DNA from 4 places in the Streptomyces sp. NPDC019890 genome. Region 2 is predicted to be linked to each of the others. Evidence: riboswitches for the same ligand, from Rfam matches in the RefSeq annotation. Region 2 holds a riboswitch; each other region holds the start of a gene.

Region 1 (2,191 bases), on a different contig from region 2:
CGGCGACCTCACCGCGTGGAGCGAGGAGGAGCTCGCCGAGGCACGCGGCTGGGTGGAGCTCTACAAGCAGATCCGGCCGCTGGTCCAGCACGGCGAGCTGTACCGGCTCCGGGCGCCCGAAGGCGGGCTCAGCGCCGTGCAGTACGTCCGCGGCTGCGAGACCGTCGTACTCGCCTGGCTGCAGGCGCAGCACTACGGAGAGCAGCCGCCGCGGCTGCGGCTGCGCGGCATCGACCCGGCGGCCGGCTACGCGTGCGTGGACACCGGCGCCGTACACCGCGGGTCCGTGCTGCTGCACCACGGACTGCACACCGGACTGAAGGGTGACCTGGACGCCACCGTGATCAGGCTGCGCCGCCGCTGAGGCGACTCGCGGCAGGGCCCGGGCCCTGGACGCAGGGCGGTGGAATTCCTCCGGCCAAAAAGGCGGGAATGTGGACGTAAGTGAGAGCCCTCGTCATTAAATGACGCTTCTGTCCGAATTGGACGATTAGATATAACGTGCCCCGTCTGCAAAGGAGATGGGGCACGCCTCGTGAGCAGGATCATATTCGTGACGGTCCGTGGCGGCGTGTGGGGCGTGAAATCCCTTACGGGCCGGAGAGTTGCGGTTCCCGGTTCCACGGAGGGTGACGGGAAATTTCCCCTTGATGCCGCAGTGGCCCATGATCGGCGAAAGCAGTGGCTTGTTCCTTTTGATCCGGCTCGTTTAGCGTCACCGTCAATCCGGACGGACCGCCTAATCCTGCCGCCGCCCGGAATTCGAAACCCACCCACGCGTGGCAGGAGCGGGGGACCCAAGAAGTATGCCGATTCCGGACATCCCGGACGGCTCGGGGTTAAGTCGTGCATTTTGCTCGACCGGGCATCTCCAGCCCGAACCCGACAGCTCACCTCGCAGGCGCCGGAGAGGAATGCGCCATGCCCGGAAAGGGTAAGCACCGCCGTCCCAGGACCAGCCCGATCACCCGCGGATTCGTCGCCGCCGGTACGGGTGGCGCCGCCATCGCCCTTCCGCTGATGGGCGCCGCCGGCGCCCATGCGGCCGGCCAGACCGCGCCCGCCGCGACCTCCCACACGGCGGTGACCGCCGCCACCCCGCAGGTGCCGACGACCGCCGCCACGGCCCCGCTCGCCAAGAAGCAGGCCGCCCCCACCACCTACCGCGTCGTCGCCGGTGACTATCTCTCCAAGATCGCCGACGAGCACCATGTCCGCGGCGGCTGGAAGAAGCTGTACGAGGACAACCGCAAGCAGGTCGGCGACGACCCCTCGCTGATCCACCCGGGCCTCAAGCTCACCCTCGGCGGGAAGTCGAAGGCGAAGGCCCACCACGAGTCGAAGCCGCGCCCGGAGCGCAAGGCAAAGCCCTCCTCCGGTGACGCTCAGGCCTCCGCCTCGAAGGCCTCCGCGCAGTCCTCCTCCGGTGACTCGGCGAGCGCCTCGCAGACCAGCGGCTCCGGCTTCACGGCCCCGGTCAGCGGCGCGACCGTGATCACTCCGTACCACCTCGCCGGCTCCATGTGGTCCAGCGGCTACCACACCGGTGTCGACTTCGCCGCCTCCACCGGCACCACCGTCAAGGCCGTCGGTCCGGGCACCGTGGTCTCCGCGGGCTGGGGCGGCGCTTACGGCAACGAGGTCGTCATCCAGCACGGCGACGGCAGCTACTCGCAGTACGGCCACCTCTCCTCGCTCGCCGTCTCCGCCGGCCAGAGCGTGAGCGGCGGCCAGCAGATCGGTCTGTCCGGCTCCACCGGCAACTCCACCGGTCCGCACCTTCACTTCGAGATCCGCACCGGCCCGAGCTACGGCTCGGACATCGACCCGCTGGCGTACCTGCGCCAGCACGGTGTCTCGATCTGATCCACCGGTCCCGCCGATCCCCTCGCGCCGAATCCCCCAGCGGCGCGAGGGGATTCGGCGTATTCCGGGTTGGGGGAAACTTGACCGGTGGTATAGATCACCCCTCGTCAACCCCTCCTTACGGTCGCGTAGGTCACACCCGTAAGGGAAAGATATGGACTCGTGGCAGACGATTCGAGAGACAAGAACAGTGGCGCATTCGGGTCGTACGCGGCTATCGGTGACAGCTTCACCGAGGGCGTCGGAGACCCGGGCCCCGACGGGACGTACGTCGGCTGGGCGGACCGGTTCGCGGTCCTGCTCGGCGACCGGATGCCGGAACACA
Region 2 (2,191 bases):
TCGCGCAGCCGTGCCTGGTACATCCGGTAGGCCTCGGCGAGCGTCTTCTCGAAGCCTCCCCCAGAGCCTTCGGCCTGGGAGGTACCCCCAACCTGGTCGGCGAAGGTCTCCTCGTCGATCAGCTCGTTCTTCAGGTTCGAGATCTTGGCGCTGAACGACTTCGGCGGGAACTTCTTGGGGTCAAGATCCAGATCGCGGCAGACCAGGGCCATCAGCCGCTTCGAGTCCGCGGCGTCGTAGATCGAGAACGACGAGGTGAAGCCGAGCCTCTTGGACTCGCGGCGCAGGATGCGCACACAGGCACTGTGGAAGGTCATCACCCACATGGCGTTGGCGCGCGGGCCGACGAGCTGCTCGACACGCTCCTTCATCTCGCCGGCGGCCTTGTTGGTGAAGGTGATCGCCAGTATCTGCCCGGGGTGGACGCTGCGGGTTCCCAGCAGATACGCGATCCGGTGGGTCAGCACCCGGGTCTTGCCGGACCCGGCCCCGGCGACGATGAGCAGCGGCGAGCCCGTGTGCACGACGGCGGCGCGCTGCTGTTCGTTCAGCCCGTCCAGCAGGGCGGCGGGGTCCACGACCGTGCGCGGGGCGCCGTCACGGTGGTACGGATCCCGCGCAGGGGGCACGTCGAACGCGCCCTGGAAGAGATCGTCCGGAATCTCCTCCGGGGCCGAGTCCTCGGGCGGTGGCGGAGGGTGCTCCGAGCTGGGCTGGAGGTCCGCCAGGAAGCTGTCGTCAAAGAGGCTGCTCATCGCTCTACGAGTCTAGGCCGCCGCACTGACAGCTCGCGGCCGCATTGGCATGCCGCACGGGAATCCGGCCCGGCAACCCTGCGCGATCGAGCCACTTCGCCATGTCATGACACAGACACCCCGGACACCCGATCCCCGACGCGCTGAAAAAAGGTCACGAAAATGTATCGGGCATATCGAACATCAAGCTTCACAGTAGCCACGCGAGTTGGCTAGCGTGCTCGACCAGGCGGCCCGTACCCCCATGGCGATCCACGCCAATCGGGCGGCCTGCGCCGAATTCGGGCTTCCCTCAAGGAAGTTCGGAACCGGGGACCCACCATGCACAACCGGGGTGAATCGGACCTGTCTCATTCGGTCCGTAGGGCGCCTTCCGTTCTGCCCGAACCCGACAGCTAACCCGGTAGGCGGTCCACGGAAGAAGGAGATGCCGGCCTTGGCGTCGCATCGCAAACAACGCAGCCGTACCGCGAAGACCTCGCCCGCCGTCGGGCTCACGACGGCAGCCATCGCCGGCGTCACCCTGTTGTCGACGCAGAGCGCCAACGCGGCGCCCGCCGAGCCGAAGCCCTCCGTCGAAGAGGTGCAGAAGAAGGTCGACGACCTGTACCGGCAGGCCGGCACCGCGACCGAGAAGTACAACAAGGCCAAGGAATCCACCGACGAGAAGCGGCGCGAGGTCGACACGCTGCTCGACGAGGCCGCCAAGCGCACGGAGAAGCTGAACGAGTCCCGCAGGGCGCTCGGCACCTTCGCGGCCGCGCAGTACCGCACCGGCGCGGTCACCCCGACTGCCGCGTTGCTGTTCGCGGACAGCCCGGAGTCGTACTTCGACCAGACCCAGTTGATGAGCCGGATGACGGACCGTCAGCGCAGCGCTGTCACCGACTACGAGACCGAGCGGGCGGAAGCCGCCAAGCAGCGGGCGGAGGCGACGAAGCAGCTCGAGTCGCTCACGACCTCCCAGAAGGCCCTGCGCACGAGCAAGCAGGAGGTTCAGGCGAAGCTCGCCGAGGCGCGCACCTTGCTGTCGAAGCTGACCGCAGAGGAGAAGGCGCGGCTCGCCGAGATCGAGCGCAAGAAAGAGGCGGAGGCCCGCCGCAAGGCCGAGGCAAAGGCCAAGGCGGAGGCGGAGGCCCGCGCCAGGGCGGAGGCCGCGCGCAAGGAACAGGAGCAGAACCAGGGCAGCGGTACGGGTACCGGTACGGGCACAGGCACTGGTACCGCCGACGGCAGCTCCACGGCCAAGGCCGACAAGGTCCTGTCCTTCGCCCGCGCCCAGCTGGGCAAGCCGTACGTCTGGGGCGCGACGGGCCCGAGCTCGTACGACTGCTCGGGGCTGACCCAGGCCGCCTGGAAGGCGGCGGGTGTGGACCTGCCGCGCACCACCTGGGACCAGGTGAAGGTCGGTACGCGCGTGGCCACGAAGGACCTGC
Region 3 (2,191 bases), on a different contig from region 2:
TGAGGTGTGCCTCGGTACGCCGCTGGGCGGCGCGCGCGGCGCCCAGCGGCTCCAGCAGCATCCTGATCTCCAGCAGGTCGGCGGCCTCCTGCTCGGTGGGCTCGGCGACGCAGGCACCGGCGTGCCGGCGGGTGGTGACGAAACCCTCGGACTCCAGGGTGCGCAGGGCCTCGCGCACCGGGACACGTGAGACGCCGTAGCGGCGCGCCAGCTGCTCCTCGGTCAGCCGACTGCCCCGCTCGAATACACCGGAGACGATGTCGTCGCGGATCGCCGTGCATACCGAGTGCGCGGGAATGCGCATGACCGAACCTCCGCTTTAATCCGCGCGAAACGCAGCCGATTGACGTCTGTTCGGTCGACTCTATTGCAGCGAGCACGATTTTCCGAAGGCTCTCCGGAATCCATGGATATCTTTTGGCCAGTGCCTCAAAGGCAGAAGGCCCCGGCGGCACGCCGGGGCCTTCTCCACGAGCTGTACGAGCTGTCCGCTCAGACGTTCACACCGTGTGCACGCAGGTACGCGACCGGGTTGATGTCGGAGCCGTACTCGGGGCTGGTGCGGGCCTCGAAGTGCAGGTGCGGCCCGGTGGTGTTGCCGGTCGCGCCGGAGAGGCCGATCCGCTCGCCCGGGGTGACGCTCTGGCCGACCGAGACGCTGATCGACGAGAGGTGGCCGTACTGCGTGTACGAGCCGTCCTTCATCTTGATCACGACGTTGTTGCCGTACGCGCCGCCCCAGCCGGCCTCGACGACGGTGCCGGAGCCGACCGCGTGCACGGTGGTGCCGGACGCCGCATGGAAGTCGATGCCCGTGTGGCTGCCGGAGGACCAGATGGCGCCGCCGGCCTTGTAGCCGGTGGAGATGTACGAGCCGGAGATCGGGGCCACGAAGGAGTTGAGGCGCTTGCGCTCGGCGTCGCGGGCGGCGCGCTCCCTGGCCTCGCGGGCTTCCTTGGCACGGACCTCGGCCTTGTGCTTCGCCTCGGCCGCGGCCTTCGCCCTGGCGGCCTCCTGCTCCTGGGCGGCGGCCTGGTCGGCGATCTGGTCCGCGAGGGTCTCGGCGGTCACCACCGGGGTCAGGCCGGTGTCCTCGACCGCGGTCGTGCTCGTGTTGGCGGCGAGCGCCGGGGAAGCGAGGGTTCCGATGACGCCGGTCGTGGCGAGGGCCGCGGCACCCGCCATGTTCGCGCTGCGTCGCGACAGGCGGCTCGGGGCACGGTGCTTCCCGGTGGCACGGGTGAACGCCATGTAGTGGCTGATCCTTTCCTTCCTTCTCGCCTACCGGGTTAGCTGACGGGTTCGGAGCAGGAAGGTCTCCTACGGGCCCCTCCGCACGGGTGCGAAGGCGTCCGATTCACCCCAGGGACATGGGTCCCCGGCTCCCCAGGCTCGCGCCTGACGGGGACTCGGCGATGACTGTCCGATGCCGCGGATGCGGCGGGCTTCTGGCGGACAGCCGGACCGACGCTAGGCCGGGCCACTTTCAATCACCAAACAGACAGGCTTTTTTGTAGCGCATCCCACAGGGCAGACACGCAGCCTCTCCAACAAAGCGGACATAACACGGAACCCCGGCTCCACTCTGGATGCCGGGGTTCCGCTTGTTTGTAAGGAGTTGTTTGCCGGCCGAGGAGCACCGGCTTTCTCAATCAGCCTGTGACAACACTCACTTCACCGATGCCCAGCGCCCGCACCGGCTCCTCGATCTCGTCGGCGTCGCCGACGAGCACCGTGACAAGACGGTCCACCGGGAAGGCGCTGACGGCAGCCGCCGTCGCCTCGACAGTGCCCGTCTCGGCCAGCCGGACGTACAACTGCGCCTGGTAGTCGTCCGGGAGGAACTGCTCGACCTGGTCGGCGAGCGTGCCCGCGACGGAGGCGGCCGTCTCGAACTTCAGCGGGGCGACACCCACCAGGTTCTGCACGGCGACATCCCGCTCGGCGTCGGTCAGCCCCTCGGCCGCGAGCGTACGCAGCACCTTCCAGAGGTCGTCCAGCGCCGGTCCGGTGTTCGGGGTGTCCACCGAGCCGCTGATGGCGAGCATCGCGGCGCCCGACCCGTCGGGGGCGGAGCGCAGCACCTGGCCGAAGGCGCGTACGCCGTAGGTGTAGCCCTTCTCCTCACGCAGCACGCGGTCGAGGCGGGAGGTGAGGGTGCCGCCCAGGCAGTACGCGCCGAGCACCTGCG
Region 4 (2,191 bases), on a different contig from region 2:
GGGTCTCTTTGGCCTTGCGACATGAGCCTAACCGGCTCCAGGGCTGTGGCCAGCCGATGCCCGCCCGCTGGGACAAAAAAGGCCCCCAAGGCTCGCGGCAGCGGACAAAGGGGTACAAGGTCTACCAGCGGGTAACGGCCTGCGGCGGCAGGCGGGGGACGACAGACAGAACCCCGGCCCGGTGCGTACGGGGGAAAACGCACCGAGCCGGGGTGGCTGGGGGACGGGGGTCCGCCGCTTCCGGTGGGCCGCCGGGTCCACCGGAATCCGGGGTCCGGATGTCCGGTCCCGGACAACTGATGCAGAAGTCCGGGTGGGGCCGGCTCAGGTGGAGCTGCCGGCCCGGGACCTCGGGTCAGCTCAGGTGGAGCTGCTGGCCCGGGTAGATCACATTGGCGTCGCTGATGATGTCCTTGTTCAGGTCGAACAGCTTCGTCCAGCCGCCCTTGACCTTCTCGGCCTGCGCGATCTTGCTGAGCGTGTCGCCGGCCTTGACCTTGTACTCGCCGTCGCCCTTCTTGAAGCCCGTGGCCTTGGCGGCGGGCTTCGGAGCGGCCGGGCGCGCGGAGCGGGTGGTGGGGGCCTCGGCGCGCTTCGGGGCGGGCTTCGCCTGCTGCGCGGTGCCGGAGTCGGCGGAGCCGCCGTCGTACGCGGCGTTGGACAGACCCACGCCACAGTTCGGCCACGCGCCCTTGCCCTGGCCCGCGAGGACCTTCTCGGCGACGGCTATCTGCTGGTCCTTGGAGGCCAGGTCGGCGCGCGAGGCGTAGGCGGTGCCACCGTAGGCGGCCCAGGTGGAGTTGGTGAACTGCAGGCCGCCGTAGAAGCCGTTGCCGGTGTTGATGGACCAGTTGCCGCCGGACTCGCACTGGGCGACCTGGTCCCACTCGGCGGCGGTGGCGGCGGAGGCCGAGGTCGCGCCGAGCAGCGGGACGGCGAAGGCGGCACCGGTGACACCGGCGAGCGTGGCGATGCGAGTGGTCTTCGACGGGCGGCGGTGCTTGCCCTTGCTGGAAAACAGCATGGAACGTCTCCTCACCGACGCCTACGAGGTGAGCTGTCGGGTTCGGGCCTGTGAGTTGCCCGGTCGTGCGTCCTAGCGCGCGACTTCACCCCTAGCCGGTTGGTGACCACCTCTCAGTGGCCGGGGCCGGCGCTTACCTTGGGTCCCCCGCTCCTGCCTTCGGCGCTCTACGCGACGACTACTCCCCCCGACCGACGGCAGGATTCGGCGTGACGGTCAGTGGTGCCCGCGATGGCGAGCGGTCAGACCGTAGACACACCTCTCCCCGATGTTCAAAAGATGAACATCGGGGAGAAATCGCCCATCTCGCCTCTCCGGTAACACTCGTTTCCGCAGGTAGCGGGCGGAATGAGCGATTCCGCCCGACGAGTCATGCCAGTTGGGACAAAGAGACTCATGTCTCACTTGCGCAGACTCGGACATAAGCCCGCGAACTGCCGCTACTTCGCGCCCAGATCGAGGCTCTGGCCAGGAAGGATGAGGTCGGGGTCGTCGCCGACGGTCCCCCGGTTCGCCTCGTAGAGCGCGGTCCAGCCGCCGGAGAGCTTCTCCTTGTTGACGATCGCGGACAGGCTGTCGCCCGCCTGGACGGTGTACTCGCCCGACGGGACGTCCGAAGTGTCACTCTTGTCCGCTTCGGCGCGTGTTGGGCCGTCACTTCGCGAGGCATGACGTCCCGCTTCGCGCGTGTTGTCCGTATTGCCCGGCTCGGTCTCCTCCGGGGCGGACTCGCCGCGGTGCTTACCGCTTCCGCTGTCGACGCCCGCGTCCGCGCTCGGAGTGGCATCGGGCGTCGCCGGCTCCGTCGCGTCCGCGGACGGTTCGGCGGACGGCTCGGCAGAGGGCTCCGCGGCCTCGGACGGCTCGGTCGTCTTCGGCGACGCGTCGGGCGCGTCCGGCGCGTCCGGCGCCGCCGGGGCGCTCTGGCCGGGCAGGGGCAGGACGCCCGGGTCGACGCCGGTCGCGGCGCCGTCGTTCTTCAGCCCCGCGATCGCCGCACAGCCGGGCCAGGCCGCCGGGCCCTGCGCCTCCAGGACCTTCTCCGCAACCGCGATCTGCTGGGAGCGGCTGGCGAGGTCGGCGCGCGCCGCGTACGCGGTGCCGCCGAAGCTCTGCCAGGTCTCCTGCGAGAACTGCAGCCCGCCGTAGAAGCCGTTGCCGAGGTCG

The links. A riboswitch is a leader RNA that binds a small molecule or an ion and turns the genes downstream of it on or off. The one in region 2 is predicted to bind cyclic di-AMP.
Region 1: another riboswitch for cyclic di-AMP. It lies ahead of ACI2LP_RS26545 (peptidoglycan DD-metalloendopeptidase family protein); the one in region 2 lies ahead of ACI2LP_RS19105 (NlpC/P60 family protein).
Region 3: another riboswitch for cyclic di-AMP. It lies ahead of ACI2LP_RS29300 (M23 family metallopeptidase); the one in region 2 lies ahead of ACI2LP_RS19105 (NlpC/P60 family protein).
Region 4: another riboswitch for cyclic di-AMP. It lies ahead of ACI2LP_RS14440 (transglycosylase family protein); the one in region 2 lies ahead of ACI2LP_RS19105 (NlpC/P60 family protein).

The regions. Positions count from the first base shown of each region.
Region 1 covers NZ_JBJDQK010000011.1:7,064-9,254, forward strand. The annotation lists gene ACI2LP_RS26540 (alpha-galactosidase) at 1-364, shown strand, start outside; cyclic di-AMP (ydaO/yuaA leader) riboswitch at 761-917, shown strand; gene ACI2LP_RS26545 (peptidoglycan DD-metalloendopeptidase family protein) at 922-1,866, shown strand; gene ACI2LP_RS26550 (SGNH/GDSL hydrolase family protein) at 2,029-2,191, shown strand, end outside.
Region 2 covers NZ_JBJDQK010000006.1:316,032-318,222, reverse strand. The annotation lists gene pcrA (DNA helicase PcrA) at 1-755, opposite strand, end outside; cyclic di-AMP (ydaO/yuaA leader) riboswitch at 1,019-1,180, shown strand; gene ACI2LP_RS19105 (NlpC/P60 family protein) at 1,183-2,191, shown strand, end outside.
Region 3 covers NZ_JBJDQK010000013.1:153,053-155,243, forward strand. The annotation lists gene ACI2LP_RS29295 (GntR family transcriptional regulator) at 1-304, opposite strand, end outside; gene ACI2LP_RS29300 (M23 family metallopeptidase) at 493-1,251, opposite strand; cyclic di-AMP (ydaO/yuaA leader) riboswitch at 1,264-1,425, opposite strand; gene ACI2LP_RS29305 (M16 family metallopeptidase) at 1,653-2,191, opposite strand, start outside.
Region 4 covers NZ_JBJDQK010000004.1:474,148-476,338, reverse strand. The annotation lists gene ACI2LP_RS14440 (transglycosylase family protein) at 356-1,024, opposite strand; cyclic di-AMP (ydaO/yuaA leader) riboswitch at 1,028-1,199, opposite strand; gene ACI2LP_RS14435 (transglycosylase family protein) at 1,465-2,191, opposite strand, start outside.